One region of the Paenibacillus sp. FSL M8-0142 genome, then DNA from elsewhere that is predicted to be linked to it. Evidence: a T-box and tRNA genes for the amino acid it is inferred to sense, from the RefSeq annotation. Region 1 holds a T-box; the other regions hold tRNA genes.
What was found. The T-box of region 1 lies ahead of leuS (leucine--tRNA ligase). A T-box ahead of a tRNA ligase gene usually reads a tRNA of that ligase, here a tRNA-Leu.

Region 1 (7,463 bases):
TTTCCTTCCCGTCCTGAACAACAAGCTCATAGTCCTCGGCGATCATGCAGCCCGCCTCCGAGCAATCCGGAACCCCCATCGGAGCTCCGTTATAAGCGGTTCCGAGAAGCTTCTTGCCCTGCACGAGCACGGCCCCGACATGGCGCCGCGAGCATTGGGATCGGGTGGATACCATATAAGCAATATCCATGAAGTATGTGTCCCAATCTTTCCGTCGATCCGTATTCATCCGTCATTCACCTGTTCCTTATCAATGTCTCCTTTATTGTAGCACACAGCTAAAGTTCAACGTAAGGCTTCATCTTCTCCAGCATTTTGGGACCGATGCCCTTCACGTTCATTAAATCGGCCACGCTGCGAAACGCCCCGTGCTGGTTCCGGTAATCGATAATGGCCTTTGCTTTAGCCTGCCCTATGCCGGGCAGCTCCATCAGCCCGGCGGCATCCGCCGTATTCACGTTAATGAGGCCGGACCTCGCGCCGGCCGCAGGCAGCGAAGATGAGCTTTCTGTAGGAGTTGCCGCCTCGGCGGGAGGTGCTGCCGCCTCGGTGCCCAAGCCTGCCGGAGGCGCACCGGAGGAAGCTGCAGCGGGGGGCGTCGCCGCGTCCGCATCTGCTTGCGCAGGAGCTTCTCCTTCGGAATGAGCTTCATTCTTGCTGGACTGGGCGGCGACAGGCGCACCCTCCGTTGCCGCCTTCGCCTCAAGGGCTTGCCCGCCGGACCCTGCTTCACCTCGGCTCGCCTCAGTACGGGTTCCAGCACCTCCGGCCGGCGGGGCTTCCCCTTCCGGATGATTCGCGGCAATCGCCTGCTCAAGCTGATCATTTAGAGGCTGCCAGCCCTGAATTCCTTTCTCCGGACCGCCGGCAAATAGGATCAGTACGCAGCCCAAGGCCGCGGCCGATACACTCCATCCCACTGGAATACGCCTCATCTCTTAAATCCTCCTTTTCATGATAAACATGATTTGCTCATCCAGACTGTGAAGATTTTTCGATCTCAAACCGCAAATTCGTATCCGAACCCGTCATGAATCGCCATCCTTGCCGCATACATTAAACGTAGTAACGGTACATTTCTGCCGTAAAGCGCGAAAGGAGGGGACGTACACATGAAGGTTGGTTTTATCGGTACGGGCAGTATGGGCAGTCTATTGATCGATGCCTTCATTCGATCGGGCGCACTCCTGCCCGAGCAAATTCGGGTCAGCAACCGTACGCCCGAGAAAGCCCAGCAGCTGTCCAAGAGACATCCCGGTCTTACCGTGTGCAGCTGCAATAAGGAAACGGCTTCGGAAAGCGATCTGTTCTTCATCTGTGTCAAGCCGCTCGAATTCAAATCCGTCATCAGTGAAATCAGGGACCGGCTTTCGGAGCACCAAATTGCGGTATCGATTACAAGCCCTGTCCAGCTGATTCACCTGGAATCGGCGCTGCCGTGCAAGGTGGCAAAAATCATACCCAGCATTACCAATATCACCGGAGGCGGAGCTTCGTTATGTATGTATGGTTCCCGAATAAAAGAAGAAGACAGGCAGCTTATTCAAAGCCTCCTGTCTTATATCAGCAGGCCCGTTGAGATTCTGGAATCGCACACGCGAATCACTTCCGATTTCTCCAGCTGCGGGCCTGCTTTTTTAAGTTTGTTCTTGGAAAAATGGATTGACGCTGCCGTCGAAATGACAGGGATCGACCGCGGCACGCTCAATGCCCTGGCCGGCGAAATGCTGGTCGGCACAGGGAAGCTGCTAACGGAGGAGGGCTTCTCCCCCGAACAGCTTCAGGAAAGGGTCGCGGTACCCGGCGGCATCACCGCTCAGGCGCTCATTTTACTGAACTCGCACCTGAACGGCTTGTTCTACCAATTGATCGAAACCACACACGACAAGTATGAGGAGGATCTGGCAAAACTGGACGCCGCATTCGGCTTCTCGGTTAACCGGCCACGATATTGACCAGTTTTCCCGGAACGGCAATGACTTTGCGAATGCTCTTGCCTTCCAGCGCCTGCTTGACATTTGGAAGGGAGAGGCTATGCTGCTGCATGGCTTCTTGATCGAAGTCTTTAGCAATTTTGGTGCGGTCCACGATTTTTCCGTTCACCTGGACGACGATTTCCACCTCGGCTTCTACGGTCCAAGCCTCATCGTATTCCGGCCAAGGAACATACGTGATGCTCTCGGTGTGTCCCAGACGGCTCCACAGCTCTTCAGCCAGATGAGGCGCGAGCGGGGACAGCATTTGAACGAAATTCTCCATCGCCTTCCGCGGGAGCTCATCCGCCTTGTAGCCCTCGTTGATGAAGATCATCAACTGGCTGATTGCGGTGTTGAAGCGCATATGCTCGATATCCTCGGTAACCTTCTTAATCGTTTTGTGCAGGATCCGTTTCCATTCGTCGGAACCTTCCCCGTCCACGATTTTTGGATTCAGTTGGCCGTCATCGCCAATGAACAGACGCCATACGCGGGAGAGGAAACGATGCGTGCCTTCAACACCGTTCGTGTTCCATGGCTTGGTCGCTTCCAGCGGCCCCATGAACATCTCGTATACCCGAAGCGTATCGGCTCCATATTCGTTCACGATATCATCAGGGTTGATGACATTGCCGCGGGATTTGCTCATTTTCTCATTATTGTTGCCGAGAATCATGCCTTGGTTCACGAGCTTCTGGAACGGCTCCTTCGTATCGACGACTCCGAGATCATAGAGCACCTTATGCCAGAATCTTGCGTACAGCAGGTGAAGCACCGCATGCTCGACGCCGCCGATATACAGGTCTACCGGGAGCCATTCCTTCTGCTTCTCCTTCGAGCACAGCTCATCCGGGTTATGCGGATCGATGTAACGGAGATAGTACCAGCAGCTGCCTGCCCATTGTGGCATCGTGTTGGTCTCGCGGCGGGCTTTCATGCCCGTCTCCGGATCAACCGTCTCCACCCATTCCGTCACATTCGCCAGCGGAGATTCGCCGGTGCCGGACGGTCTGATCTGATCCACGTCCGGCAGCAGCAGCGGCAGCTGGTCTTCCGGAACGGTCTTCATCGTTCCGTCCTCCAGGTGGAGAATCGGGATCGGCTCGCCCCAGTAGCGCTGACGGCTGAACAGCCAGTCGCGCAGCCGGTACGTGACCTTCTTCTTACCCTTGCCTTCTTTCTCAAGCCACTCGTTCATGGCCTGAATAGCAGCCTCATTGTCCATTCCGTTGAGGAAGCCGGAATTGACGTGCTCGCCGCTTCCGGTGTAAGCTTCTTCCTCCACGTTGCCGCCCTTCACCACTTCAATGATCGGAAGCCCGAATTGCTTCGCAAACTCCCAGTCGCGGGTATCGTGGCCCGGAACGGCCATGATCGCGCCGGTTCCGTAGCCGGCGAGGACGTAATCGGCGATCCAGATCGGCAGCTTGGCGCCGCTGGCAGGGTTGATGGCATAAGCCCCGGTAAAGACCCCGGTCTTGTCTTTTGCCAGATCCGTACGCTCCAGGTCGCTCTTGCGGGCTGCCTGATCCTGATAAGCCTTCACCGCTTCCCGCTGCTCTGGGGTCGTAATTTTGTCCACCAGCTCATGCTCCGGTGCCAGCACGCAGTAGCTTGCGCCGAAGAGGGTGTCCGGACGGGTCGTGAACACTTCCAGCTTGGCGTCATGCCCATCGATATCAAACCGCACCTCGGCGCCGACCGATTTGCCGATCCAGTTGCGCTGCATGTCCTTCAGGCTTTCGCTCCAATCCAGCTCATCCAGATCCTCAAGCAGCCGGTCCGCATACTCGGTAATTTTCAGAATCCACTGCCGCATCGGCTTGCGGACGACCGGGTGGCCGCCGCGCTCGCTCTTGCCGTCAATGACTTCCTCGTTCGCAAGAACCGTACCCAGCGCTTCGCACCAGTTCACCGGCACCTCGGCTACATAAGCAAGGCCCCGTTTGTACAGCTGGATGAAGATCCATTGCGTCCATTTATAATAGTCCGGATCCGTCGTACTGATCTCCCGGTCCCAATCGTAAGAAAATCCGAGCGACTTGATCTGGCGGCGGAAGTTATTGATGTTCTGGATGGTGAATTCGCGTGGATGCTTGCCTGTATCCATCGCATATTGCTCTGCCGGAAGGCCAAACGCGTCCCAGCCCATCGGATGAAGCACGTTGTACCCGCGCATCCGCTTATAGCGGGAAATGATGTCGGTGGCCGTGTAGCCCTCCGGGTGCCCGACGTGAAGACCCGCTCCGGAAGGATACGGGAACATGTCGAGTGCATAAAATTTCGGTTTGGACGAGTTGTCCTCGGTTTTAAAGGTTTTGTTCTCTTCCCAATACTTCTGCCATTTCGGTTCAATGACCTGCGGCTTATAGCCGTGGCCGGCTGATTGTTGATCCGTCATACTACATAGCTCCTCCTTCACTGTCGAACGGACAAGGCTGTTAATGCCGCTGTCCTGAAAACAAAAAAAACCTCATCATCCATAGCGCTGACGCTAGGGACGAGAGGTTTGATTCCCGTGGTACCACCCTAGTTAGTGCAAGGCATGCTTTGCCTTTCACTCCCTTTGCATCCTTATCGCGGATGAGACGGCGACGTTTCATCGACCGACGGATAAATAAGCATTCTTAAGATCCGAAAGCCGGGTTCGCGCCGCTGCTCAGAGGCGAGTTCATCCCTTGCGTCAACCGGCTTCCACCAAATGCACCGGCTCTCTGCATGATCGCATACGGAACTACTAGTCCCCTTCATTGCATTACTATGATTTCCATTTTAATGTGGCTATTATACCCAAAAAGCCGCGCCAAGTCAACGGAGTTCGCCCTGGGACTTGCGGTAATGCTCCGGCGCCGTTCCGACCATCGTCTTGAACATCCGGCTGAAATGGGCCAAATGCTTGAAGCCGGCCGCCCGGCTGACGTCCGTAATGCTCATATGGGGGTGCAGTCTCAGCAGGATTTTGGCCTGGTTAATTCTTCGGTGGTATACATATTTGAATACGGTCGTTCCGGTGACCTCCTTGAACAAAGAGGACAAGTAATGCTTCGTAAGATGCATGTCCCTGGCAATTCGGTCCAGCGTCAAATCCTCCATGTAATGCTCTTCCACAAACGAGACGACGTGCTGTACATGGCGCTCCTTATCAGAGATCGAATCCTGCTGCTGCACTTCGCTTTGACACCAGCCCGCAATGACGTACAGCATTTCCTGAAGCCGAAGCTTCAATCGCTCCTGCTTGAAAGCAGCTTCCGCCCCCCGCAGCCGGTTCATATCCTCCAGCAGCCGCTCAAACTCTTCCCTCCTCTGCCCAGTCAGCGTCATCCGGTGATTGCGCAGCGTTTCGAAGGGATCCAGCAGGACCGATCTTGCCGATTCGGGCAGCTCCCTGCACACCCAGGCGGGATCGAAATGGATAATGCTCCGGACATAGCGCGAACCCGGCTCCACATTCGGGCAATGCAGCGTCAACCCGTTCATCAGGAGCAGGTCCCCGGGCTTCAGCGCAAAAACGGAGTCTCCGATCAGATACGTGCAGCGTCCTTCATGAAAATAATAAATTTCGTAAAAAGCGTGGGAGTGGAAAGTCCCGCCGGATAAAGGCCGGTCATTATAGCAGCCGAGTTCAATCGGTTCCCTCAGCAGCATCCGGTCAAAGCCCGGCATCCAGGATGGTGGAGTCGTCAACCGCGAAGACATGTGGGAATCCCCCTTATCGAGGTTATGAATCAATTCCCCGGGAATTTTGGCGGGGTCTCCCTTTATTATAATGGATTTATCCGATCCGCACGGCTAAGTTTTGGGCCTTGACGCACAGCTCTCCCGCTTTGAAGGCATGCTCCTGGGTCATGGCGCGCTCCGTCCGCTCCAGGCAATCGAGAATCAGCTCACCGAAGAACGGATAGCCGACCTTCCCCTTCAGCTCCATATGGAACTCCCCGTCCTTGTTCACCAAGTACAGATGATCACCATGCGGGTGTCTGGCAATGTCGATATACTTGCGAAGCTCAATATATCCGTCCGTGCCCAGGATGAAGGTTCTGCCGTCACCCCATGTCCCGAGTCCCTCCGGCGTCAGCCAGTCGACCCTGAAATAATTCGTCGCCCCGTTGTCGCCAAGCAGCGTGGCATCCCCGAAATCCTCGAGCTCCGGATACATCGGATTCGCATAATTGCCGACCTTGCTGCTCAGCACCTGGGCATCCCTGCAGCCTGCATAAAATAAAAACTGCTCGATCTGGTGGGAGCCGATATCGCATAAAATGCCCCCGTACTGCTCATGGCGGAAAAACCAATCGGGACGCGATGCCGCATTCAACCGATGCGGGCCTGTGCCGAGCACCTGAACCACCCTGCCGATCGCTCCATCCTGAATCAAGCGTCCGGCATGAACCGCGCTCTCCACATGAAGTCGTTCGCTGTAGTAAACCATGTATTTTCTGCCGGTTTCCGCCGCTTTCGCCCTGGCGGCCTCTACCTGCTCCAGCGTCGTAAACGGCGTTTTGTCGGTAAAATAATCCTTGCCATGCGACATCACCTTGAGCCCAAGCCCGCAGCGTTCCGAAGGGATCGCCGCAGCCGCGACCAGCTTTACCTCCGGATCCTCCAATATTTGCGCTTCGGAGGAAGCCGGCCGTACGCCGGGGTATGCCTCGCAGAATGCTTTTACCTTCCCAGGGTCCGGGTCGTACACCCATTTCAGCGTGGCCCCCGCTTCGATAAGACCGTTGCACATGCCGTAAATATGTCCATGCTCCAATGACATGGCCGCGATCGTGAATTCCCCGGGCTTGCAGACCGGCTGGGCTTTGCCTACCGGCGCATATCGCATTCCATCACTCCGGTTCATATTGCTGCCTCCCCTATTTCTTGTATTTAGTAGGTTCCGAATGTTTTGCTCATATCGACGGGGCCGATCTCCCGCACCGTCTTCTCTCCGGTCGAGGCGGCGATCCGCTCCTGCAGAAGGTTATAGTACAGATCCTCATCCAGCGGCAGATCCACCCAGTTATCCGTCCACGTGGACAGATGCATTGCATTCGACAAGGTAAGTCCATGGATTCCCTCTTCGCCCGGAGCGATTAACGGGGTGCCGTGCAGAATGGCATCCGTAAAATTTTGAATAATGCCGTTATGCTGCGGATTGTCTCCCACGATCGGAACGTCGCACTTCCAGCATTCCGGTTCGCCGAAGCCGCCGGTATACTGACGGTTGAATTCCGGCTCCGGCACCCGAAGTCTCCAAAAAGTAAGATTGCCGTTTTCGATGACGATTTTCCCGCGGTCTCCCGTCACTTCAAACCGGTTCGTGCCCGGCGCTTCGCCGGTGGTCGTGATGAATACGGCGGTTGCGCCGTTTTCGTATTCCGCGTAAGCGGTCACGTCGTCCTCGACCTCGATGTTGCGATACTTGCCGAACGCGCAGAATGCCCGAATTCTCTTCGGCATCATGCCTGTCGTCCATTGCCATAAATCGAGCTGGTGCGGAGA
Region 2 (7,463 bases), 160 kb from region 1:
TCATCCGCTCGCCGATACCCCCAAAAATTTGAAATTGTGGACAGCTTACGTTACATTTTAAAAGGGAAAATGGAAAATCATACAATGAACGGGACGGGGGATCAAGCGTGTCAGAATGGCTGCTTAATCAATCGTGGGGGCTGCCGGTGTTGGCGGCTTTCCTGGCGGTTGTGCTGGTGTTCGAGATAAGGAAGGCCATCAAGGCCTTTAAGGAGAAGAAACGATTTGAGCTCGGGATGGCGGTAGTGTTTGCGGTAGTCGCAGGCTTGGCCTTATTTGTTTTATTTTATTTTTAGGTTGTTCGGTTGTCCGATCAAGATCATATCGTTGCAAAAAAAACAAGCTGCCTGAGGATTTGTCCTCGGCAGCTTGCTTAGGTTTGATGTTATTTCGCTTCGGGTACCCCAAAGCTCCCGACAGGAAGCCTAGCCTGGGTCATCCGCGTTCCTGAACTGCGGTTTCTGTCGCCGTCCAGGCTCTTCCGGCTCTCATAGCAAGAATGAAGCATAGGATCAGGACAATCGATGCCGAAATATACGGATAATTGATATCAAGGTCGAATAAATAACCTGCGACCAGAGGCCCTGCAATATTGCCGAGACTGGTGTAGGCCGAGTTCAGACCGGCCACATAGCCTTGCTGGTCGCCGGCCAGCTTCGACATCTGCGTTCCGATGGCCGGACGCAAAATATCGATGGACAGGAATACAAGGAACGTCACCAGGAAAATGAGCCAGTACTTGTGCACAAACAGCGTGAGCAGGATGCAGATGCCGGCTGTAATCAGACTGATCGTAATAACTCTCTTCTCGCCGAACCGGTTCAGAATCCAGCCGAAGATGGTCGCCTGGACAACAGCCCCTGAGATCGATCCGAATGTAATGATCATGGCGATATCCGTCGGCGTGAAGCCGAACTTATGGTCGACGAACAATCCGAATACCGTTTCGTAGTTGGCAAGACCAAAAGACAGTACGAATACGATGATAAGACTCAGGAAATACGGCTCCCGGTAGGAACGCGCCAACTGGACCGCAAGGCTAGGCTGCTTTTGCCCAGGCGAGGCTTGTACCTGCTTCTGAGCGGCCGATTCCGGCAGCATCAGCAACGTGATCAAGGCGGCAACCGCGCCTGCAACGGCAGCGGCATAGAATGGCACGCGAATGCCGAATTCGGCGATAAAGCCGCCGATGCCGGGACCGATGATGAATCCGGTCGTAATGGCAGCGTTGATGAAGCCCATGCCTTTAGCCCGTTCTTCTTTCGATGTAACATCGGCCGTATAAGCCATAACGGCAGGCATAATCAGCGCTGCGCCAATCCCCCCCAGCATTCTCGAAGCAAACAGCAATACAGGCGAATTTGCGACCCCGAACAGCCATTCCGAAAGGGCGAACACGAGCATTCCGGCAATAATGATTCTTTTGCGGCCCATATTGTCGGACAGCCTTCCGGCGAGCGGAGAGAACAGCAGCTGTGTGAGTGAGAAGGCGGCAACGAGCATGCCTACCGTGCCTCCGCTGATATGCAGCTCCGACATGTAGGTCGGCATGATAGGGATGACAAGCCCGATGCCGGTAAAAACAAGAAAGATATTAAACATGAGGAGCAGAATGGCTCCATTATGACGTAGTAACAATGACATGATGACATTTCCTCCAAAAGTTGAAAATTCCAGTGTGCATAAAATGGTTCCTTTTTATATACTGACTGTTCGGTTTGTATGAATGTGTAACCGGGTGCCTGAAATAAACCGACTGTGCTTGTAAGAGACAAGGGAAGCAGCCCGCCTGTTTGACGATCGCCACAGCGGCAGAGCTATTTCTTGGAAATTCCGTGCAGAAATACATGCATGGCCGAGTGATATACCGGAAGCGCGTCGGACAGCTTGGTGATGCGGGTTAACTGGCACAAGCCGGCGAGCAGGCTTTCGAAAATGATGGACAGATGCTCGACATTATGTTTCTCGAACTCGCCCGACTCAATTCCCTGCAGCAGCAATTGTTGATTGAATTCCAGCCGCTTATTGAAAATATCGGAAATCTTCTGTTCAACGTCTTCGGTCGCAGCTTCATTATTCGTTATAAATTCATCGAGCGCCTTGGTGAAGGGATGGTTAAGGTCATCCTTCACCAGCTGCTCCGCCATGCGGAACAGTTTATCCATGGTGGTCGTGTACTGCTCTTCCGTGCTCATCCATTTCTGAAACCATTCCAAGTCCCATTCCTCTATAAGATGAAGAAAGAGGCCTTCCTTGCTCTTGAAATGATAATAGATATTTCCTTTGCTGCTTCCGGTCGCGTCAACAATATCCTCGATGGACGTGGATTTATATCCTTTTTGCATAAACAGGGCTTTTGCGGCTTCCGCAATCCGTCGCTTGGTATCTTCGCTTTGCTGCTGCTTTTTGTTCATTGGCGCCTCCCTGTATGAATTCAACGATTATTTTATTATACTGAACGTTCGTTCTGTATCTTATCACGAGGTACGGGGACATTCAAGAGAAAAGTGTACGGCCAGCGTCCCGAATGTAAAAAACCGCCATCATGGATGGCAGCGTCACGGATTGCGGCATATCGTCCTTGGACTTAATGGTTTACCTCAATATGCTTATGCGATTTTTCGTGGTAGGACAACAGTTCGGTTACAGTAACAAACGAAAAGCCCCGTTCCTTAAGCTCCGGCAGAATCTTTTTGAGCGCTTCGACCGTCTGGTCGCTGCCCGGTACGAAATCATGCATGAGTACGATGTCGCCGTTGCGGGCGTTCTTCAAGACTGTCCGCACGATGGCATTCGCGCCAGGTTTGCGCCAATCCAGCGTATCCTGATGCCAGGACCACAGGACGGTAAGCATTCCGACCTCCTTGCTCGCGCTGACGATTGCATCGTTATATCGTCCTCCGGGCGGGCGAAACAAGACAGAGCGGATCCCCGTCGCTTGATAAATGGCATCCTGTGTCTTGGTCAATTCCTTCCTCAAGGCATCTGCCCCAATATTATAGAACGGAGGATGGGAGTAGGAATGGTTGCCGATCTCATGACCTTCATCCAGCGCACGGGCAACGATTTCGGGATGCTTCTCGACGCGGCTGCCCACCACGAAAAATGTCGCTCTGGCATCGTACTGCTTGAGCAGGTTGAGAATTTGTTCCGTATGCTCCTTATCAGGGCCGTCGTCAAAGGTAAGGGCGATTACTTTATTGCTGGTCGGCACCTCCCATACAATATCGCCGCGCTCCTCGTAGTAATCCCTCTTCTTGGCCGAGGAAGGCATTTGATTGGCATCGGCATGACCGTGAATAACGCCGAATGCTGCGATCAAGGTTAGAAGTAAAGCAATGGCTTGTCTGTTCATGATGTCCCGTTTCCTTTTCTATGCATGTATTCTTGGCATCTGGCAGCGGGCTGCAATTCCTCCTTATCCTTTGGAGAATCTGCTCAAAATATTCCGGCACCCGTCATAACCCGGCGGCAAAAAATCCCGAATGGTGCTCGCCCTATCCGGTGCTTCAGCATATGGTAATAGGAGAGAAGGAGTGATGACCGATGCAATCCAGAAGCGTTTCGCATGCGCGAGGAATCGATGTAAGCCGGTGGCAGGGAAGCATTGATTGGAAGCAGGTTCGGGAAGCTGGGATATCATTTGTTTTCATCAAGGCCTCTCAAGGGAGCTCGCTGGAGGACCCGAAATTTGCAGAAAATGTGCAGGGAGCTAAGGCCGCGGGCTTGCTGGTCGGTGCCTATCATTTTCTAGGGGCGGCGAGCGCTGCGGCGGCAAGGCAGGAGGCGAAGCATTTTGTGGAAACGATGAAAAAAGCAGGCCCGCTAGCCTGGTTCGATCTCCCGCCGGTGCTTGATTATGAGAATAATCCGGCAGGGATCAGCCGCGCAGCCATCAATCAAGCTGCCGCTGCCTTCCTTGAAGAAGTGGAACGATTGACAGGAAGGCAGCCCATTCTATATACCGGCAACGCGTTTGCGGCCAATTTCGATGAGTCTTTGGGCAGGTATGACCTGTGGATTGCAAGGTACAGTGAAACCCGAGTCCCGGATGACCGTCCCGCTTGGAACAAGTGGACCTTCTGGCAATACACCGATTCCGGACGGATTAACGGCATAACGGGAAAGGTCGACCTCAATGTTTATGCCGGCACCTTGTCAGATCTGAAAGCGTACGCCTCCCAGGGGAACACTGGAAATGGCGCGGCAGGCTCGTTTGGAGGGATTCGTGAAGTCAGTCCTTGGGCTGAAGCGAGCTGGCGGGAAGCGGTGGAGAACGGCTTTTTCGACGATGCCCGTCCCGGTGACCCGATGACGCGTGAAGAGGCAGCCGTTCTGGTGAACCGGCTGCTGCGCGAGCTGCGGCAGCGGATTGAGGCACAGGAGAGACGCATCGAGTCGCTTAAACGGGGAACAGACATATTATAAGGAAAACATCGTTGAAAAGCAGGTGATGCGTAAAATAATAGAGTTCATATATTGACATCATATGGTTAGGCATGGTATTATCATTTTTGTCGCTGAGACGAAAAACTCGCACGAATAATGTATGAAACTTCCGTTGTTCGGCATGAATCCCATGCGGTGATTCGGCATTAAGCGAAGTTAAATCGCTTGACAGCGCAGCAATATTTGCCGGGGTGGCGGAATTGGCAGACGCACAGGACTTAAAATCCTGCGGTAGGTGACTACCGTACGGGTTCGACCCCCGTCCTCGGCATTATGACTCAACGCCCGAGTATTTATGAGAATAAGTCGGCCCCCTGCAGGGTGCCGGCTTATTTTTTAAGATACCCATACACATATTTCGAAGTCCAGCCCAGGGATGTAGGGAGAGTAGGAGCATGCGGTTGTTTAATAATGATTGGGACCTGATCCTGCAGGAAGAGACGGACAAGCCGTATTTCAAAGAACTGCTTGAACGGATCGACGAGGAGTATCGGCTGCATACGGTCTATCCGCCGAGGGATGAAATTTTTCGTGCTCTTCAGGAGACGCCATATCAGTCCACCAAAGTGGTCATTCTCGGACAAGATCCATATCACGGACGGGGACAGGCGCAAGGACTTAGCTTTTCGGTCCGGCCAGGAGTTACAATCCCCCCATCACTGCGCAACATTTACAAAGAGCTGGCAGCCGATCTGGATGCCCCGATTCCGGATCATGGATCCCTGATCGCTTGGGCCAAGCAGGGCGTTCTATTGTTGAACGCCGTGCTCACAGTCAAGGAAGGAGAGCCCAACTCCCATAAAGGGCTAGGTTGGGAACAGTTCACGGACGCGGTCATTTCGAAATTGAATGAACGGGAGCAGCCAACGGTTTTCATTCTTTGGGGAAGCTATGCGCAGAAGAAAGGGGCGTTTATCGACCGAAGCCGGCACCTCGTTCTGGAGAGCGCCCATCCGAGCCCCTTTGCTGCACGTAAAGGTTTTTTCGGTAGCCGTCCATTCTCAGCTTCAAACGCATATTTAATCCAGCACGGGATGGCCCCGGTCGATTGGGTCATTCCTAGCACCACGGACATTGGGGATGAATAATCCGTAAGAGATGAAGAGGTGACCTTCATGAAGCATTGGATTGGCCGTCATGTAGTCATTGAGCGTTTAGATGGGGGCAGAACGACGGTGGAAGGCATTCTGAAGGGGTGGGATCCGGTGCAGGAGAAGGCGATCCTTGGACCGGACGAGCTCGCGATTCCGTTTCGCGCCATTCACCGTATCATGCCCAAAACAGCTTATCCGGTGTTGAATTCCATCGGGTATTCGGTGCATCATACCATTCAATTCGATAATGCCGTATACTTCGGATCATGCGTCATGGTGTGGAGAGGGAACCGGCTGATCCATCCGAAGGCCGTTCTCGCATCCCATGACGAGGAAACCGTGACGCTCACAAGCGGACAGCGGCTCCGCAAGGACGAGCATCACTTCGTTGTCCGCTCTCTCCGGGGCAACGCGTAAGCGGTACGCAGATTACGAAATGAAACGAAAAGATGTCCCCCAGGCCCTGATTTCCTAAGTGGAATAAGACCTGAGGACATCTTTTTTTGCGTGCGCGGGGCTCTATAATTCATCCACTTTCTCGGCCAAGAACATTTCATAAATCCGCACCACAATGATCTTGATGATCATATAGGCTGGGATGGCGAGCAGAATGCCGAGGATGCCGAAGAAGTCGCCGCCGCCGAGTATAAGAACAATGGTTGTCAGCGGATGGATATCGAGCTGCTTGCCATAGATCACCGGCGTCAAAATATTATCCTGAATCTGTTGAGCAATAATAATGACGACAAGGGACCAGATGGCAATGGAGGGCGATTCGATAAACCCGATAATGACGACGGGGATGCTTGCAAGCACCGCGCCGATGTATGGAATGAAATTCAGGAAGAACGAAACGACCGTCAAGAGCAGCGAATAAGGAAGACCGATGATCAAAAATCCGATATACATGAGCAGGCTCAGAATAAGATTCAAAATCACTTTACCGATAATAAAGCTGCTGAGCGCGCCGTCGATCTCGACGAGAACCTCCTGCCCGTCGCGCCGGTAGCGTCTTGGCAGCACGCTGAGCAGTTTAGGGGGGAGCTTCCCGCCTTCCTTCAGCATGTAATACAGAATAATCGGGATCGTTGCAATGATGACAAGCACGCTGGACACAACGGTAACCAGATGATTGACAGAATTGCTGACCCAATTAATGATTCGGTTCATGTATTCGGTCAAGGATGTCGCGAGCTCCGATTCGGTCGGGATAAAGCGGGACCAGTACGGCGCCTGCTGCAGCTGGTCAAGCTGATCCTGCATGTCCTCGACCAGAAACGGCATATGGCTGATGAAATTCTCGATCTGCTCCCGCAATGTCGGCCATACGACGATGCCGAAGATGGCCATCAGGCCGGCGAATACGAAGTACAGCATGAGCACGCCGATCGATCGTTTGATTTTGCGCCGTTCCAGGTAGTCCACAATCGGCCTAAGCAGGTAGTAGAAGAAGCCGGCGATTGCCACCGGAAAGATCAGCATATTGAACATGGAAACGATCGGGCGGAACAGGAAGCTGACTTTGGAGCCCAAGTAAATGATCAAGAGCAGGGCGATTATACCGAGGCATGTACGAAAATATTTGCTCTGCATCATGGCAATCCCTCCATAACGGCGAATAATAGTTAAGGTAAAGTACCGTTTAACAGTTGTATTTAACCCATTTGGCGGGATTTGAAATCATCGGAGGATTGCCGCTTGTTATTCGTAAGCTATTTTCGAATGGTGACACGGGTATGGACAGGCACGAGGGAAGCGAGCTCAAGCACATCCTTGTTATACATACGCACACAGCCGTGGGAAACCGATCTGCCGATGGATGAGGGATCGTTCGTCCCGTGGATGCCGTAATGCGGCTTGGACAGTCCGAGCCAGTAGGCGCCATAGGGCCCGCCGGGATTGGGCTGCTTGTTCACGATC
Region 3 (7,463 bases), 2.8 Mb from region 1:
CGAATAAATCGTTGTCCTTTGCCAAGAACGAGACCAGTTCATCCAGCTTTCGGTTTAATTCACTTGTACTTGCCTGGCTCTTCACGACCATGCGCCCCTCGCGGTAAATCTCGCAGACGATGCTGAATGCATATGGATTCTGCACCGTTTCCGCAAGCCGGATGGCCGGTCCGATGGAGCAGGAATTGCGCCATATTTTTGCTTGCGGCAAATACAGCGGGTTCTCCCCTTCGATATCGCGGCAGCTCATGTCATTACCCACGATGTATCCCACTATACTTCCATCAGCGGCAAGGACTAGTCCCAACTCAGGCTCTGGAATCTGCCATGTGGAATCGCTGCGCAGCGTGACGGCCTCGTTCGGTCCGATGGTGCGGGCGGCCGTGGATTTGAAAAAGATTTCCGGCCGCTCAGCGTCATAGACTTTATCGTAAAATGTCTCCGCATCCAGTCTTCCATTCGTAGCTTCATAATTTCGTGCTTCGCGGCTTCGTTGATACGTAACACCCGCCGCCCATACTTCCGGCGCGTCCAGTGGCGTGACAAGATGCAGAGAAGTCCAATCACCAGCCAGCTCACTTGTTGGACTAAAAGCGCTTTCAACCAATTGAACAGGAGAGATCCCGCGCTCCCTGGCTTGATGGATCAAAGTCATAAAATCCCGCTGCGGCAGACGATAGGCTGTTTCATCATCCGTAACGGCTGCCAGCCGCTTCCGTTGTCCGTCCAGAAATCGAATAATTCTCATTCAGGCTTGCCCCCATTTCTTCCCCATCGGGTTGATATTACTACCATAGCACCACCGATCGCCCATGACGATGCGCTAATCTCTACGACGATTTACCCTTTTCACGCATAATTTTTCTGTTAAGATGAGTCTAACCGTTACGGGAATACAGGACATACCGAGGAGGTTTGCTGTGACCAAGCTTTCCGAAGCCGCGTATTTAGGTCGTCTGCCCGATGTTCGCATGTCTTTTCAATTATTGGGGCTGCATGCAAGAAAAGTGGATTCCCGCTGGACTTATCCGTCCCACGAGCATTCCATGTACGAAATTCATTGGATGATGGACGGCGAGATGAATATGGTGGTCAATGGACAGCTGTACAAGCAGTCCGTTGGAGACTTGTTGTTCATTCGCCCCGGCATGACACATTCCTGCACGTGTGCCGGTCCGCAGGGTTTCACTTACTTCTCCGTTCATTTCAGCGTTCACGATACATCCTTTTGCAGAGAACTCAACCGCTGCAAGGACATTTATTATCCGGCAGATTCGGCTTTAGCCCAGGGACTGTCTTCTTCTCTGTCTACGCTGTACAATCTGGCCACAGAGCACTTATCCAGCCCGCTGCCGGCCTCCAAACAGATGAGGGTCCATGCCGCCGTATTCGAACTGCTCGGCTCCCTGGTCGGACAGCTGTCTCAGACCACATCCGTCACCTTATCCAGAAAAGAATCCATCGCGCGTCAGATCGCCGAGCAAATCGAGGACTCCGTAAGATATATTCATCTTCACGGTGAAATTCAGGAGACCGAGCGAACCTGGATCCAAGACATCGCCAAGTCGCTGAACCTTAGTCCGTCGCAGGTTAATCGGATTTTTCGGCAGGTATACGGCAGAGCACCGCGCAAGTTTCTATCCGAAACCCTCCTGAATGAGGCCCAGCGGCTGTTGAAGCAAACAGACCTAAGCATTGACCATATTGCGATGATGCTGGGGTATAAGACCAATGCGCATTTCAGCCGCCAATTCAAGCGGTGGACCGGCATCGCACCAAGCGAGTTCCGCATCCATTCCCAGCAGCCATCGGCAGCCGGCCCGGATCATCCGGATTATTGAACCAAATTGCGAATAGAACCGGCCGGCGGCAGTTTTTTTTGTTAGGCATAGACAAGTCTAATGAAACATTTAAGCTTTGTTGCCAACTGTACACCCTACGAGATACAGATCATTTGATATTCGTTGAGTCGACGAGACATCATCACTTTAACGTTGCCGGATTCATACTCCAGCGGCGTGTTTCTGGGTACGGCAAGCACTTCTTTCACAGGTCTGTCGCAGTACGCGTTGATTATGCAACAACGAAATGGAAACAAATGTTTAGACGTTGGCTATTGAAAAGTTAGTGTCGAATATTGTAGTATTGTGTTAAAAAAAATCGGAGGAATTATGCCTACACCATTGCAGCAAGAAAAACACTCCATTGAGGCGTGGTCCCTGATCAATAGGAAATATTTGGGGAAAGGCGTGCGAGTCAAGCGCTTTCGGAGGCCGACCCGCTGCCAAATTCGCAACCGCGTCCTCCTTGCCATTCTAATGGCCAATGACATCAAACTGTCTCAGCTTGCCGAAGAATTGGGAGTTTCCTCGCGCAGCGTCAGTGCTTGGGTATATGAGGGACGCGTACCCGGAAAGCAAAATCTGGAGAAAGCCTGCAGTTACCTCGGGTATCCCCGTCATATTCTGTTCCGGGAGGAGCTGCTGGAGCAGTCCCCGCTGATCTGCCAGCCTGCACCGTCGCGCTTTATGAAGCGGACGTTGACACGCTCGCCGGTCAGTAACCGGATCCTGACAGGCCTATGCATGGTGCACGATTTGTCGGTAAGCGATGTGAGCCGCTGGATCGGCGTGCATCCCGGCACATTCCGCAAATGGCTGCATCAAGGAACGGTTCCATCGGCAGCATTTCAGGAGAAAGCGGAACAATTTTTCCGCATTCCAAAATCGGTCCTGTTTGCAGACTGCATCCTGAACAAACATTCGTAAAGCAAGAACGAAATGAACTCATAACCTCTTCATCAACTGCTCTGCGCGACCTTACCCGGATTAAGGCTCGCCGGGCTTTTTTTCTTCTCGCCGGCATGTTCTTGGCGTTAACTGGGAATATTGTTCGTTGAGGTGATGGTCTGGCATGAGCTTAAATCAGAAGAACGGTGCTGCGCTGGGTCTGCTGGCAGGAACGACATTCGGCAGCGGCATCGGTTTTTTGCTGGGGTGGCACTCCTATGATCTGGTCATCAGCGTAGCCGCCGGCGGTATTCTCGGCATTGCAGGAGGCATATGGCTCAGCTGCCGAATTCTGTTCAAGGAACTGCCCTGAGCGAAGCCCCGGTTGAAACAACCGCAGGAGCAAAAATATAAAGCAAACAAGCAGGCCGGATAAGAGAGCTACCTCTTGCCCGTGCCTGCTTGTTTTACGTTGGTGTGGATTTCTTCCATTCCGCCTGATCTTCTTCTATGTTACAGCCATTCGCCATGACCGTGAAGATCCTGCTGGTGATTCTGAAGCCGCCAGCCAATTAACGGCTCCCGCAAATCTTCCGGTTTCCGGGTCGTATCCGGACCCTCGGATTCTCCCCAGGTTTTCCCCCCGTCTTCCGTTCTCGCCGATCCGCTGAACCCCGTGTCCGGCGATACGAAATGAAGAAATCCCCCATTCGGCGTCCTGCCGATCTTGTTCCAGACCTGTCCCCCGTCCGTCGACTGATATAAATCATTGTTCTCCATGACGGCCCATACGTGGTTTGCGTTCAAGGCAAAGATTTGGCGAACCGTCTCCTCGGGATAAGCCTGCACCTCCCAATCAGTTCCACCGTCATCACTGAAGGCAATCCATCCGTCTCCCCCAATCCATCCGGCTTGGTGATTGATAAGCCACATGGCCGTAACATCCGTGAGATCCACTTCGTCTTTGCTCTTTCCATCCGCTTCGCCACTTGAACCCTGGCCGGCAGGTTCTGATGGGTTCCCCTCGGACTGATCCGTCTTCGAGGATTTCCCGCCGGATGCCGATCCGTCCGAATCGCTCCGCTTCCCGTCATGGTTCTGCGTAAGCGATACGGGAGCAGGAGCGACAACGCTGCTCCCGGAATCGGGCGCCTCACAACCGGCTGTCACGGACAGCAAGACGACCAGCAGCAACCATGTGCCGAACCGGTTTCGTACGTTTGCCATTTCGACCACTCCCCCTTCCCGGTCAAATTCCCCCTGCTGTCAATCTATCCATGATGGAACGGCGATAACATAACGCCAGCTCCAAGACCATTCAATTACTATAAGTATAATGGCAACACCCCATAAAACGGAACAGGAAAAAACGCTTATCCGGGAGGTTCTAAGAGCAGCATAATTATCGATTCACCTGCTTGCCATTTGAATCATCTGACTCTAATATAGGGACAGGATGGTTTGAGTAACGACAGACCCATCGCTTTAGGACCATAAAGGGGGAATGCAAATGCTCGATTTTCCGACTCTTATGACGTACATCATCGTTGTTCTTGGTCTATTTTTGATTCCAGGACCCGCCGTTCTCCTCACCATTACCCGTACCGTTCAGAACGGGCGAAGAGGAGGCATTATGGCTGGGCTCGGTATCGCTACCGGGGATTTCCTTCATACCTTATTTGCAACGGTAGGTCTATCCGCAATATTGATGACTTCGGCACTTGCCTTCAATGTTGTTAAATTTGCAGGCGCAGCCTACTTGCTATACCTAGGGATTCGCGCAATCCTAAGCAAGCCCTCCGAACCGCAAATGCCCCAGGTTGAATCGGCAGGCTCCCTGAAATCCTACGTCTCGGCAACTGTTGCTGAGCTTCTTAATCCGAAGACGGCCCTCTTCTTTCTGGCATTCCTGCCTCAATTTATTCATCACGAACGCGGTGAAGCGGTCGGGCAGTTCTTAGTCCTGGGATTGATTTTTGTGATTCTAAGCATATTGTATACAACCACGATTGTATTAAGTGTCTCCACGCTTGGAAGAGTGGTTAAACGGACGCCATGGATCAGGCGCCTAAGCCAGTGGAGCGGCAAATTCGTTGGAGCAATCTACATTGGACTGGGCCTAAAGGTAGCATTCCAAAGACAGTAATGGATGAAACGTATCCCTATCAAGGTGCTTAAGTGCACGGTGCCGGCAGACAAACTTAATGCAGATGCAACCCCCACTTATTGAATTGTGGGATACTCAGCGCATGAGAACAGCTCCGAAGGGAGCTGTTTCTTATTTTCGTACAACCCTCATCACGCTTTCAACCGATGATACGAGCTGCGGAAAACTCAGATATACAAAAAAAGCTCTTGAATTGCCGCAAGGACAAATTCAAGAGCTTATTCGCTGTTACATTGATGCGGTCGAGAGGACTCGAACCTCCACGGGGGTTAGCCCACACGGACCTGAACCGTGCGCGTCTGCCAATTCCGCCACGACCGCATGTGTTTGGGTTATCAACTCGTTGTGATCACCGTAATTAAGAGTATATAACGACTAAAGTTAAAAAGCAAGCATTTTTTAAAAAAAATGTCGAAAGCATGGTATGCATCATGATGGCGTACCGCATGACCCGCTCTCCCGCTTCGGTATTTTTAACCTCCCTCCCCTCCATACTATAACAGGACGGGGTTATAAAAGGCGCCAATCCGATTAACCCCCTAAGACGAAAGGCAAGGTGAATTGCATGCTCCTGAAAAAATATTCGATCATGTTATTAACCGCGGTATTATGCTTGACCATAACGATCCTTACGGACATCCTCTTCGGCTTTCCGTGGTACAACTTTATCATTAACTGGCGTTTCACGCTCTTCTCTCCCGTTGAGAGAATCACCGTGATCCTCTTGCTAGCTCTGCTGGTTATTCCGGATCTTTATCGCAGCTTCCGCAAGAGGAAGCATGAAACGAGCCCCCCTAGAGCGTCTGGGGAATCGGATTCAGGAACCGGAAGCGGGTCCCGAACCCGGGCCGGGTGCAGAACCGGAACGCCTTCCGAGGATGGCTTTGCGGATCAGACATATGATCACGAGCAGGAGCGGTAAACCGATGGAATAGAACGGGAACACCGTATACAGGTAGGCTCCCCCTTTCATTAGATGCTCGCTGTAAGAGCGGGCAAGGATAATGGAGAGGCCGAGTATGACCAGTGCATAGGGATAAATTAATTTACGATACGGGATTTTGAACAATATGGAGGAACTGATCAATGCTGCATAATAATATAGGCTGATTTTAAAGAACACGCCGATGATCAGAACCATCACGATCAGAATTTGCGTCCGCTCGATAAATTCCGAAATCTCTACCTTCCCCATCATGGTCAAAAGCGGAAATACCGCCCGTTCGGTAATATCCGCTCCCAGTACTGAAATCGTGATCAACGACACGTGAGCCAGGATGACGCCGGTAACCAATATCGCCAGCAGTCCTGCTTTCACCCCATTTTTGGTATGGTTAACCGCCGGAAAGATGGCCGTCGCACAGATAAGCTCGCCAAACGGAAAATGAATGTTTTTCTTTAGCACCGATTCTAGAATCGGCTGGAATCCTTCACCCATGACAGGTAGCAGGAGCTGTAGGTCAATGATCCCGGAAAATAGAATCACGATCCCGCTGAACACCCCGATCATAAACATAATCGCCAAAAAGATGGTAGCCGTCCGTGCCAGCACCTCCAAGCCTTGATGCAGCACATAGGCCACCGCCATGATCATGAGCAGATTCACGATCAGAAGCGGCGTTTCCCTCAACGCGGCGGACGCCATGACCAGCAGTCCCCCGTCTACGAGATCTCGAGCCGCTGTGAACATATAAAGGACGGCATAGACTAGTCCTACAAGGCTGCCGACATATTTCCCGAGCAATAATCGATAATACTCCACTGGCAGTTTGTCGGGAAATGCCGTGTACAAATACGCATTCAAGGAGAAGATCAGCATGCCGATCACCGTTCCGATGAGCACGGCTATCCATGCATCCCGGCCTGCCTCAAGTCCCAAATTTACGACGAGCGTCGTGCCGAACTGAAACAGAACCAATATCGAGAAGAATTGAAATGGGCTGATTTTCACCTTTTCCATTTGATTCTCCTCCTTCATTGGTTGTGGATCTTGTATAGAACGGAACGATCCCTCATTTGAGAATTTCGTATCACCGGTTTCACATGGTATTTCACTTGCACCCGTGGAAAGAGCTGATCCCAGCGATTCTTCATCTTTCGCCAAGCGGACGGATCGGACCGTTCCACAGCCTGACCAAATCCCAGAATATCGCTATTCACTTCCTTGCTCTTACGAACGGCTAGCTCCATAATACGAATAACCTCTTTCGAGGCTGCGTCCTCCAGGAGCTTCATCGTTGCCGGATTTCGCAGGTCAATCGCGCTGTTCACTTCACGGATCGAGAAATTAGGCTCCACGTGAATGTGAATAATCGGATTCGCAGGATCTTCTAAGTCAGCGAACAGCCTTGTTTTGGACCGCATAACTTCAAGCGATATTTCTCCACCTTGATCAAGTAACTTCAAATGGATCGGCGTGATTTTCATTTTATTCCGGATCCAAACGGTGCCGCGGGATTCATCCGCGTTTAACCAGCTCACAAGACGATCCCCTTTAAATACAGCCATTTGGGAGATGACCGCCAATCCTTCTACCTTCGCGTTTTTTAAGGTTTCCATCTTCGATG
Region 4 (7,463 bases), 3.3 Mb from region 1:
TCGGACGGCTCTGTGTTCGCGGTCACGCTGTTTATGGTGCTGATGCCGAACGCCTCCTCCGGCCTGTATATCGCCAGCTCGCTTGTCGGCTCCGCGATCGGGGCCGCCGTCGTGTTCGGCTTGGCGTGGCTTATACCGGGCGGCATGCGTCCGGTTCAGCTCGCCATACTCGGCACCGTCATCGGAACGTTTCTCAGCGGTACGGCGGAGGCGATTGCGGCTTATTTTCAAATCTCACAGACGGTCAGCTTCTGGTACAATGCCCGGCTGCATGCGATGGATCCGGAGCTGATCGAGCTGAGCATCCCCTTCGCGGTGGCCGGATTGGGGCTTGCCTTAACGCTTTCCAAATCGGTTACCCTCCTTTCGCTCGGAGACGATACGGCTAAAGGACTTGGCGTGCGGCCATGGATCATTAAAGCCTTGGCGATGCTGGCGGTTGTCATTCTGACCGGCGTGTCGGTTGCGCTTGCGGGGAAAGTGGCTTTTGTCGGGTTGATTATCCCCCATATTGCGAGATATTTGTCCGGCTCGGATTATCGCTGGATCGTTCCCGTTTCCGGGGTGCTTGGCGGGTTGTTTCTGGCTCTGTGCGATATTCTGGCGCGCTTCGTCAATTACCCCTTCGAGACGCCGGTCGGCGTGATCACGTCCATCATCGGCGTTCCCTTCTTCCTGTACTTGATCAAAACGAGGGGAGGGGCACAGCGTGCGTAATGCTACCGGCCGATTCGGCCTCGTGTTCGGCGCAGGGATTGTACTGGTGCTGGCCGCCTTTTATTTCAGCTTGACGAGCGGAACGTTTGATATGTCCGTCGCGGAAGTCGTACGTACGCTGCTGCGGATCGATTCAAGCCACGAATTCGATCTCGTCGTCTTCGAATTCCGGCTGCCGCGAATCGTCCTTGGCGCGCTGGTCGGCTTCGCGCTCGGCACAGCAGGGGGAGTCATACAAGGCGTTACCCGCAACGGACTTGCGGATCCGGGCATCCTCGGCATCAATGCCGGAGCAGGCATGGCGGTTGTGCTGTTCATGTTCCTTTTCCAGGGACAGCTGACGATGACAGGCTGGGCCGGCGTCATGATGATGCCGATGTTCGGCGTGGCGGGCGGTTTGGCCGCTACCGGAGCCATCTATATGTTTGCAAGGGAAGGTGGGAGGCTCGATCCGCAGCGGCTCATTCTGGTCGGGATTGCAATAGCTTCCGGTTTCGGGGCGGTGACGATGTATTTTTCGCTCAAAATGAATCCCAAGGACTACGAAATGGCGGTTGCCTGGCTGGCAGGAAGCCTTCACAGCGCCAACTGGAAGTTCGTGGTGACGATGATTCCCTGGCTGCTCGTTCTGCCGGTGATTATTTGGAGCCGTGCCCATGTGCTCGATCTGTTCCAGCTCAGCGAGGAGAGCGTGAAAAGCGTTGGCGTATCGGTGGAACGCGAGAAAAGGGCTCTTCTGCTCTGCAGCATCGGATTGGTTAGCGCAAGCGTCGCCGTATCGGGCAGCATCGGCTTTGTCGGCCTGATCGCTCCGCACTTGGCCAGACAGCTTGTCGGGCTGAAGCATCGGTATATGCTGCCGGTCAGCGGCCTTGTCGGCATGGCGATCGTCATGATCGGGGATCTCATCGGACGAACGATCTTTGCTCCCGCAGAGCTTGCCGCAGGCATCGTCGTCTCGGTGATCGGCGTTCCTTATTTCGTTTATTTATTGTTTCGCATGAGAAAATCTTGATCATCCGGGGAGGAACTATGAACCGATATCAGAAGCTTTCGGCCTTGGACCGAGAACTAACCCTGTATTTGCCCCCCTCTTATCACCATTCGGACCGCTGCTATCCTGTAGCTTATGTTCAGGACGGCGGCGATTCCTTCATGGATTGCCTGAATTATTTAGAGCATCTGTTCAAGGACGGAAGGCTCGGAGAGCTGATCCTGGTCGGGATCGCGACGGAGAACCGGAACGATGAATATACGCCATGGCCGGCGAAGTCGCTGCTTGAAGGCCGTCCTCCTTTTGGAGGACGGGGAAGAGAGTACGTCGATGAGGTCGCCGATCGCATCAAGCCTTACATTGACGAACGTTACCGGACGCTGCCGGAGGCGGAGCATACGGGGATCGTCGGCGCCTCGTTCGGCGGGCTGATCTCCATGTTCGCAGGGTATTGGCGGCCGGATACGTTCGGACGGATCGGCATGCTATCGGCATCATTATGGTACGAAGGCGCCATGGAGTTCATCCGTGGCCATGAGAAGCTGCCGCCGGGCCTCCGGGTCTATATGTCGGTCGGTCAATACGAAGGTGCGTATAAGCAAGGAATCCAGCAGTTCATGACCCCGAGCAATCTGGAGGCATACCGCATTTGGACGGGGGAAGAAGGAGCGGATTCCAGGGTTAGGCTACACGTGGACCCGGATGGAACCCATGATCCGATTTTTATGTCCAGAAGATTCCCGGATGCCGTATCGTGGCTGTTTGCCGAAGATGGCAGGGGGGCTGAGAAGTCCCGGGCAGCAGCGGAGCATGATGCAAGCACAGCGGGACAAGCCGTTGCGGCGGAAGGAATACGCGGCATCCCGGAGACGGCTGGGCCCGCTTATCGCATATCAGGCACGGTTACATGGAGCATGCAGTCGGAGTCGACTGGGCGCGTATACCGAATATCCGTGGCCGAGCCGATGGGACCGCCGCCTGAGTGCGGCTATCCGGTACTGTATTCGCTTGATGCCAACGCATCCTTCGGGACGCTGGCGGAGGCGGTGAGGCTGCAATCCCGTACACCGCGCGGCATAACGCCTTCCATCATCGTCGGGATCGGCTACGACAGCGACAGTCCGATCGTGACGGATGAGCGGTTTTACGATTATACCGTGCCTGCAGCGGCACACGAGCTCCCCGTCCGTCCGAACGGAATGCCGTGGCCGGAAACCGGCGGCGCCGAAGACTTCCTGGATTTTATCGAGCTTCAGCTGATCCCCCGCATTGCGTCGCGATATCCGGTGAATCCCGAGAAGCAGTCGGTGTTCGGCCATTCTTTGGGCGGTTTCTTTGTGCTCTATGCGCTGTTCACGAGGCCCCACATCTTTCGGCGGTATATTGCAGCGAGCCCATCAGTCTGGTGGAAGCAGCATGTGCTGTATAAGACATGGGAGGTCTCCAAGCCATTCCTTCAGCCGTTCGACTTGCAGCGGGAGCTGAACATTTTTGTCGGTACCGAAGAAAAGCCCGCCATGGTCCAAGACGCAAGGGATTTGTATGCAAAGCTGCGAGAGCACCGGCATTTGCTGCACGCCGAGCTTCATGAAATCGAAGGGGAGGGCCATGTATCCGTGCTGCCGTCCCTGGTAAGCCCGCTTCTCCGTCTGATCAGTTCATAATAGGAAGCAATGCAGATATAACCAGTTATAACAAAACAAAAGCAGTATGGGACCCGATGGATCCTATACTGCTTTTTATAATGTGCTCGTATTTGAATCCGCCCGCATAGGCTGCAGGCCGCCAGGGTGGCGAACTCCGGGAATGGCGAATGTACGAAAAGCGAGGGGAACGATGAGCGTGGTTATTCCTCCGTTTCTCCGGTAGGGTCATCGTCCAGCGCGGAGGAATATTTCGGATAGAGCCTGCGGATGCATTCGGGACAAATATCATGCGTGAATTCGATGGGAAGGCGGCTCTCAAGATAGCTTTCCACCGGTTCCCAAGTCTCTTCCTGGCTGACATGCTTGCATACGGCGCAGATGGGGATGTGCTCCGGGAGCGGAAGGCTGCGGGCAATCGTCTGCTCAAGCAGGATTTGCCGCTGCTTATACTTTGTAATGTCGGTAAAGGAAAGGACGGCGCCGTGAATGAAATTGTCGCTGCTTACGGACAGCGGCTGTACCTCGCATAGCACCCAGAATACTTTACGGTTCCTGGAGACCGAATACTCCAGGACGCAATCCGGCTGGCTGCCTTCCAGAACGGCTCTGACCGAGGATAAATAATGTTCACCATCCAAGCAGCCAAAATCGACCTCCCCAAAGCACCAGGGCATAATATCAAAAAATGATGCCCCTTGCCATTGAAATTCAGGCGAGACACCATATCTTACGGACATCGTTACAAGCGGATCGTTTATCTTATCGATCATGCCGTCGGGCGTAATGATCATTAAGCCCCTGTTCAATGCATGGACGGCATAGTTCCAAGCTGTGCTCATGGTATCGTAGGGCAAAAGGGTTCGCTCCTCTTACGAAATAGACTCATGGGTAAAAGGTACAACGATCCATGGGTCCTATGGTATAATTTAGGCAACATAGTTAGATTATACACGTTTTTAAGTGCTTTTGCAAGAGTAAAATACGTAAATAAGTTATTTTCTTTGGAAAGAGAATCAGGAAGGCGGTTGTTTGATGCAGTCTATTTACCAACGAATCGAACATCTGATAGAAAGCCGGGGTATGACGAAGAAGGCGTTCTGTGAAACCCTCGGGATCAGCACAGGGAATTTTGGTGACTGGAAGCGAGGGAAAACAACGCCGAGTACGAATAAATTAATTGAAATTGCAGCATTTTTCTCCGTTAGCCTGGACTGGTTGATTATCGGGAAGGGCAAGCCCTCCACCCGGGTGAATGAAACGAGAGAGGAATATGAGGCGGAAACGGCGCTATCCGCGCTGTCGGGTCTCGAAGAGCGCGAGAAGGAGTTCATCCGGGAGTATCTTGAGTTTTCAGCTTACCGAAGGGATAAGCGAAACGAGAAGACTTAGCGTCAAGGCTATGGTTCACAGGTAATAATTGGATCTTTACAATTGTGGTTTATGGCTATATAATAGGGAATGTTCTGCAGAAGAACTTCTTTATTATATGCGGTAGTGGTGGAATGGCAGACACGCTATCTTGAGGGGGTAGTGGGTGTATACCCGTGGAGGTTCGAGTCCTCTCTACCGCATTATGATTGAATCAGCATTAGAAGCTGTTGTTCAAGCTAAGCTTGGACATCAGCTTTTTTTGTTGTTTCGGGCACCCGGTCTGACTCTTTGCTGTGATGACAAAGCCTTTACTTACCGTTTCAATTCGTGCCACAAGTTTAAAGTCTTAATGTAGCGTTCATAATAGGGCATGAAGGAGTGAGGCGAGTTATGAAACCATTGTACACGGCTGATGTGAAGGTTGTTGGTGGACGCGAGGGCTCGATCCAGTCGTCCGACGGGGCTCTTCATCATATGCTTAGCATGCCGAAGGAGCTTGGCGGGCCCGGAGGGGAAGGAACCAATCCGGAGCAATTGTTCGCGGCGGGATACGGGGCTTGCTACGAAAGCGCGCTGGCGAATATCGCCCGCAAGGAAGGGGTAACGCTCAAAGACGTGACCATCCATTCCCAGGTGATGATCGGCAAGGATGAGGCGGACGACGGCTTTAAGCTGGCCGTGAAGCTGAAGATTGAGATGCCGGGAATCGAGCGGAGCCAGGCCGAGGAGCTTGCCAAAAAGGCGCATGCTTTCTGTCCGTATTCCAAAGCGACGCGAGGCAACATCGATGTGGAGCTTAACGTAGTCTGACGATTGAAATAGAAGGGGATTGTCCTCCATGCGGGATAATCCCCTTTTTTATGGCACAACAATATGGAACTTCTTCCATACTCTCCCGTATTCCTTTATGAAAAGGCAGCATGAAAGGAGCGCATACTATGCGTATTGAAGAGATGATCGCTGAACGGTTTGTCTGCAGCAAATGCCGCGGGACGCATTGCGAGACGAAGGAAGTATCCATGTCGGGAGCGGGGCTCAGCAAGCTGTTCGATATTCAGCACAATCATTTTTTATTTGTATCCTGCACCCATTGCGGGTATGTGGAAGTGTTTAATCCGGATATTTTGGAGGGGAAAAAGCGCGGCCAAATCGGCTCGATCCTTGATGTGTTCTTCGGTTGACATCGCCTTTAAAATTCTTTAATATGACTAAGTACCAGAAAGTACAACCAGTCATAAGCAATTACAAATCAATATAAACGGGTGATGACATGCCATACAAACCGCAGATTACAGATGTAACCAAAGCTGGGAGCAATGAGAAGGAAGGGTTGTACGAATTCATTATCCATTTGGCTGACGGAACGGATTGCCGCGTGTTCTACAACCGGTTTCCTGAATGGAAGATGACGGCGCTGAGCCGGCTTGGGAAAGTGCCATGCCCGGTATGCCGCAAGGATTTCATTTGTAAATGCATGGATAGATTTTCAGATGATTTCGATCAGCAGATGAGAGACGGCGAGTGGTTGAACAAAGCGGTCGAATCTGAATAAGGCGACTTATGATGAAGCGCGGGAATTTTCCTGCGTTTTTTCTTATTGGGCGAGTTTTCGAGTGTCGCATCGTAACCAAAGGAGGGCAGGTTGATTATGAAAAAGCCGAGCAAGGATAACGAAGAATACGCTATCGTGTTGATTGACGGGGTGTGTCACTTGTGCCAAGGCTTGACCCGATTTATTATCCAGCGGGATCCAGCCGGCCATTTCCGGTTCGCGTCGCTCCAATCGGAGATCGGGCAGTCACTGCTGGAGCAGGGAGGACTGACGCCGGATGGCGGGGATACGATGGTGCTGATCGAAAAAGGAAAGTACTACACCCGGTCGCAGGGGGCGCTGCGCATTGCCCGGCGGCTCCGCTTTCCGTGGCCGCTGGCCTATGCGATGATTATCGTGCCTCGCCCCATCCGGGACCGTGCGTACCGCATCGTGGCCAAGAACCGTTACCGCTGGTTCGGCCGCTCCGAGGCATGCATGATACCGACGCCGGATATCCGGCGCCGGTTCCTGTCGTAATCCCCAGAATGCGAATGGCCCCTATGAGCGGGGAGCCCGGAACCCGGCCGCGACGGCCTCCTCCTCGGTGCAGAACCATTGCTCCTCCTTTGTCCGCTCGTAGTACGGCGATTCGGGTGTGTGGTAGATCTTTTCGCCTTTCGAGTTGATGTTCCCTTTGATGCTGCAGCCGGACTTGGCGCTGCCCGCAGCTCCTGTCTCTGCCGGTTCCGGCGATTCCCCGGATGCGGCGCCGGTTGCAGCGGTTTTGGACTGCGCGTCCCCGTCCTGTTCTCCAGGGTGGAAGCCGTCCTCCTGCGCGTAATTCTCCACGCTCCAAATGCCGAGCGCCTTTTCCCTGCTGATGCGCTGAAGATCATTGAATTTATCAACGTAACGGACGTTCGGAGGATAAATATAGGCTACCCGCGCCAGCCCCTGCTCGAGCAGCGCTTCTTGGACCATTTTTCCGTCTACATAAACGTACGCAAGCAGCCGGGAGTACTTATCCCTGTTCGGACCGATATCGAATTCCAATTCGAGCTTGTCGGCTTGCTCAACGAGCTCCTTCGTGAAAGTTTTGGCCTCCGGTCCGAAAGGCTGGACTCCCAGCTTGGGATGGCTTGTTTCGGGCGTGTCAATCAGCAGCATCCGGACGTTCTCCTTCTTGCCTTCAAACATAACG

Region 2: it has a tRNA-Leu gene. The T-box ahead of leuS (leucine--tRNA ligase) is inferred to sense a tRNA for this amino acid. The anticodon was not compared.
Region 3: it has a tRNA-Leu gene. The T-box ahead of leuS (leucine--tRNA ligase) is inferred to sense a tRNA for this amino acid. The anticodon was not compared.
Region 4: it has a tRNA-Leu gene. The T-box ahead of leuS (leucine--tRNA ligase) is inferred to sense a tRNA for this amino acid. The anticodon was not compared.

Annotation. Positions count from the first base shown of each region.
Region 1 covers NZ_CP152008.1:4,625,532-4,632,994, forward strand. The annotation lists gene NSQ46_RS21350 (cytidine/deoxycytidylate deaminase family protein) at 1-229, opposite strand, end outside; gene NSQ46_RS21355 (helix-hairpin-helix domain-containing protein) at 279-935, opposite strand; gene comER (late competence protein ComER) at 1,113-1,955, shown strand; gene leuS (leucine--tRNA ligase) at 1,936-4,377, opposite strand; T-box leader at 4,470-4,736, opposite strand; gene NSQ46_RS21370 (AraC family transcriptional regulator) at 4,785-5,672, opposite strand; gene NSQ46_RS21375 (Gfo/Idh/MocA family oxidoreductase) at 5,749-6,822, opposite strand; gene NSQ46_RS21380 (Gfo/Idh/MocA family oxidoreductase) at 6,849-7,463, opposite strand, start outside.
Region 2 covers NZ_CP152008.1:4,470,106-4,477,568, reverse strand. The annotation lists gene NSQ46_RS20690 (hypothetical protein) at 108-296, shown strand; gene NSQ46_RS20685 (tetracycline resistance MFS efflux pump) at 436-1,644, opposite strand; gene NSQ46_RS20680 (TetR/AcrR family transcriptional regulator) at 1,818-2,414, opposite strand; gene NSQ46_RS20675 (polysaccharide deacetylase family protein) at 2,588-3,355, opposite strand; gene NSQ46_RS20670 (glycoside hydrolase family 25 protein) at 3,547-4,428, shown strand; tRNA gene NSQ46_RS20665 (tRNA-Leu) at 4,635-4,720, shown strand; gene NSQ46_RS20660 (uracil-DNA glycosylase) at 4,851-5,537, shown strand; gene NSQ46_RS20655 (hypothetical protein) at 5,565-5,960, shown strand; gene NSQ46_RS20650 (AI-2E family transporter) at 6,063-7,139, opposite strand; gene NSQ46_RS20645 (L,D-transpeptidase) at 7,256-7,463, opposite strand, start outside.
Region 3 covers NZ_CP152008.1:1,869,410-1,876,872, reverse strand. The annotation lists gene NSQ46_RS08810 (fumarylacetoacetate hydrolase family protein) at 1-748, opposite strand, end outside; gene NSQ46_RS08805 (AraC family transcriptional regulator) at 921-1,841, shown strand; gene NSQ46_RS08800 (helix-turn-helix transcriptional regulator) at 2,172-2,768, shown strand; gene NSQ46_RS08795 (hypothetical protein) at 2,914-3,102, shown strand; gene NSQ46_RS08790 (hypothetical protein) at 3,243-3,956, opposite strand; gene NSQ46_RS08785 (LysE family translocator) at 4,240-4,875, shown strand; tRNA gene NSQ46_RS08780 (tRNA-Leu) at 5,134-5,217, opposite strand; gene NSQ46_RS08775 (GerAB/ArcD/ProY family transporter) at 5,714-6,856, opposite strand; gene NSQ46_RS08770 (Ger(x)C family spore germination protein) at 6,871-7,463, opposite strand, start outside.
Region 4 covers NZ_CP152008.1:1,252,779-1,260,241, forward strand. The annotation lists gene NSQ46_RS05890 (iron ABC transporter permease) at 1-717, shown strand, start outside; gene NSQ46_RS05895 (iron ABC transporter permease) at 710-1,732, shown strand; gene NSQ46_RS05900 (alpha/beta hydrolase-fold protein) at 1,750-3,375, shown strand; gene NSQ46_RS05905 (PAS domain-containing protein) at 3,558-4,211, opposite strand; gene NSQ46_RS05910 (helix-turn-helix transcriptional regulator) at 4,390-4,746, shown strand; tRNA gene NSQ46_RS05915 (tRNA-Leu) at 4,846-4,928, shown strand; gene NSQ46_RS05920 (organic hydroperoxide resistance protein) at 5,119-5,538, shown strand; gene NSQ46_RS05925 (zinc ribbon domain-containing protein) at 5,667-5,909, shown strand; gene NSQ46_RS05930 (hypothetical protein) at 5,999-6,280, shown strand; gene NSQ46_RS05935 (thiol-disulfide oxidoreductase DCC family protein) at 6,377-6,799, shown strand; gene NSQ46_RS05940 (thermonuclease family protein) at 6,821-7,463, opposite strand, start outside.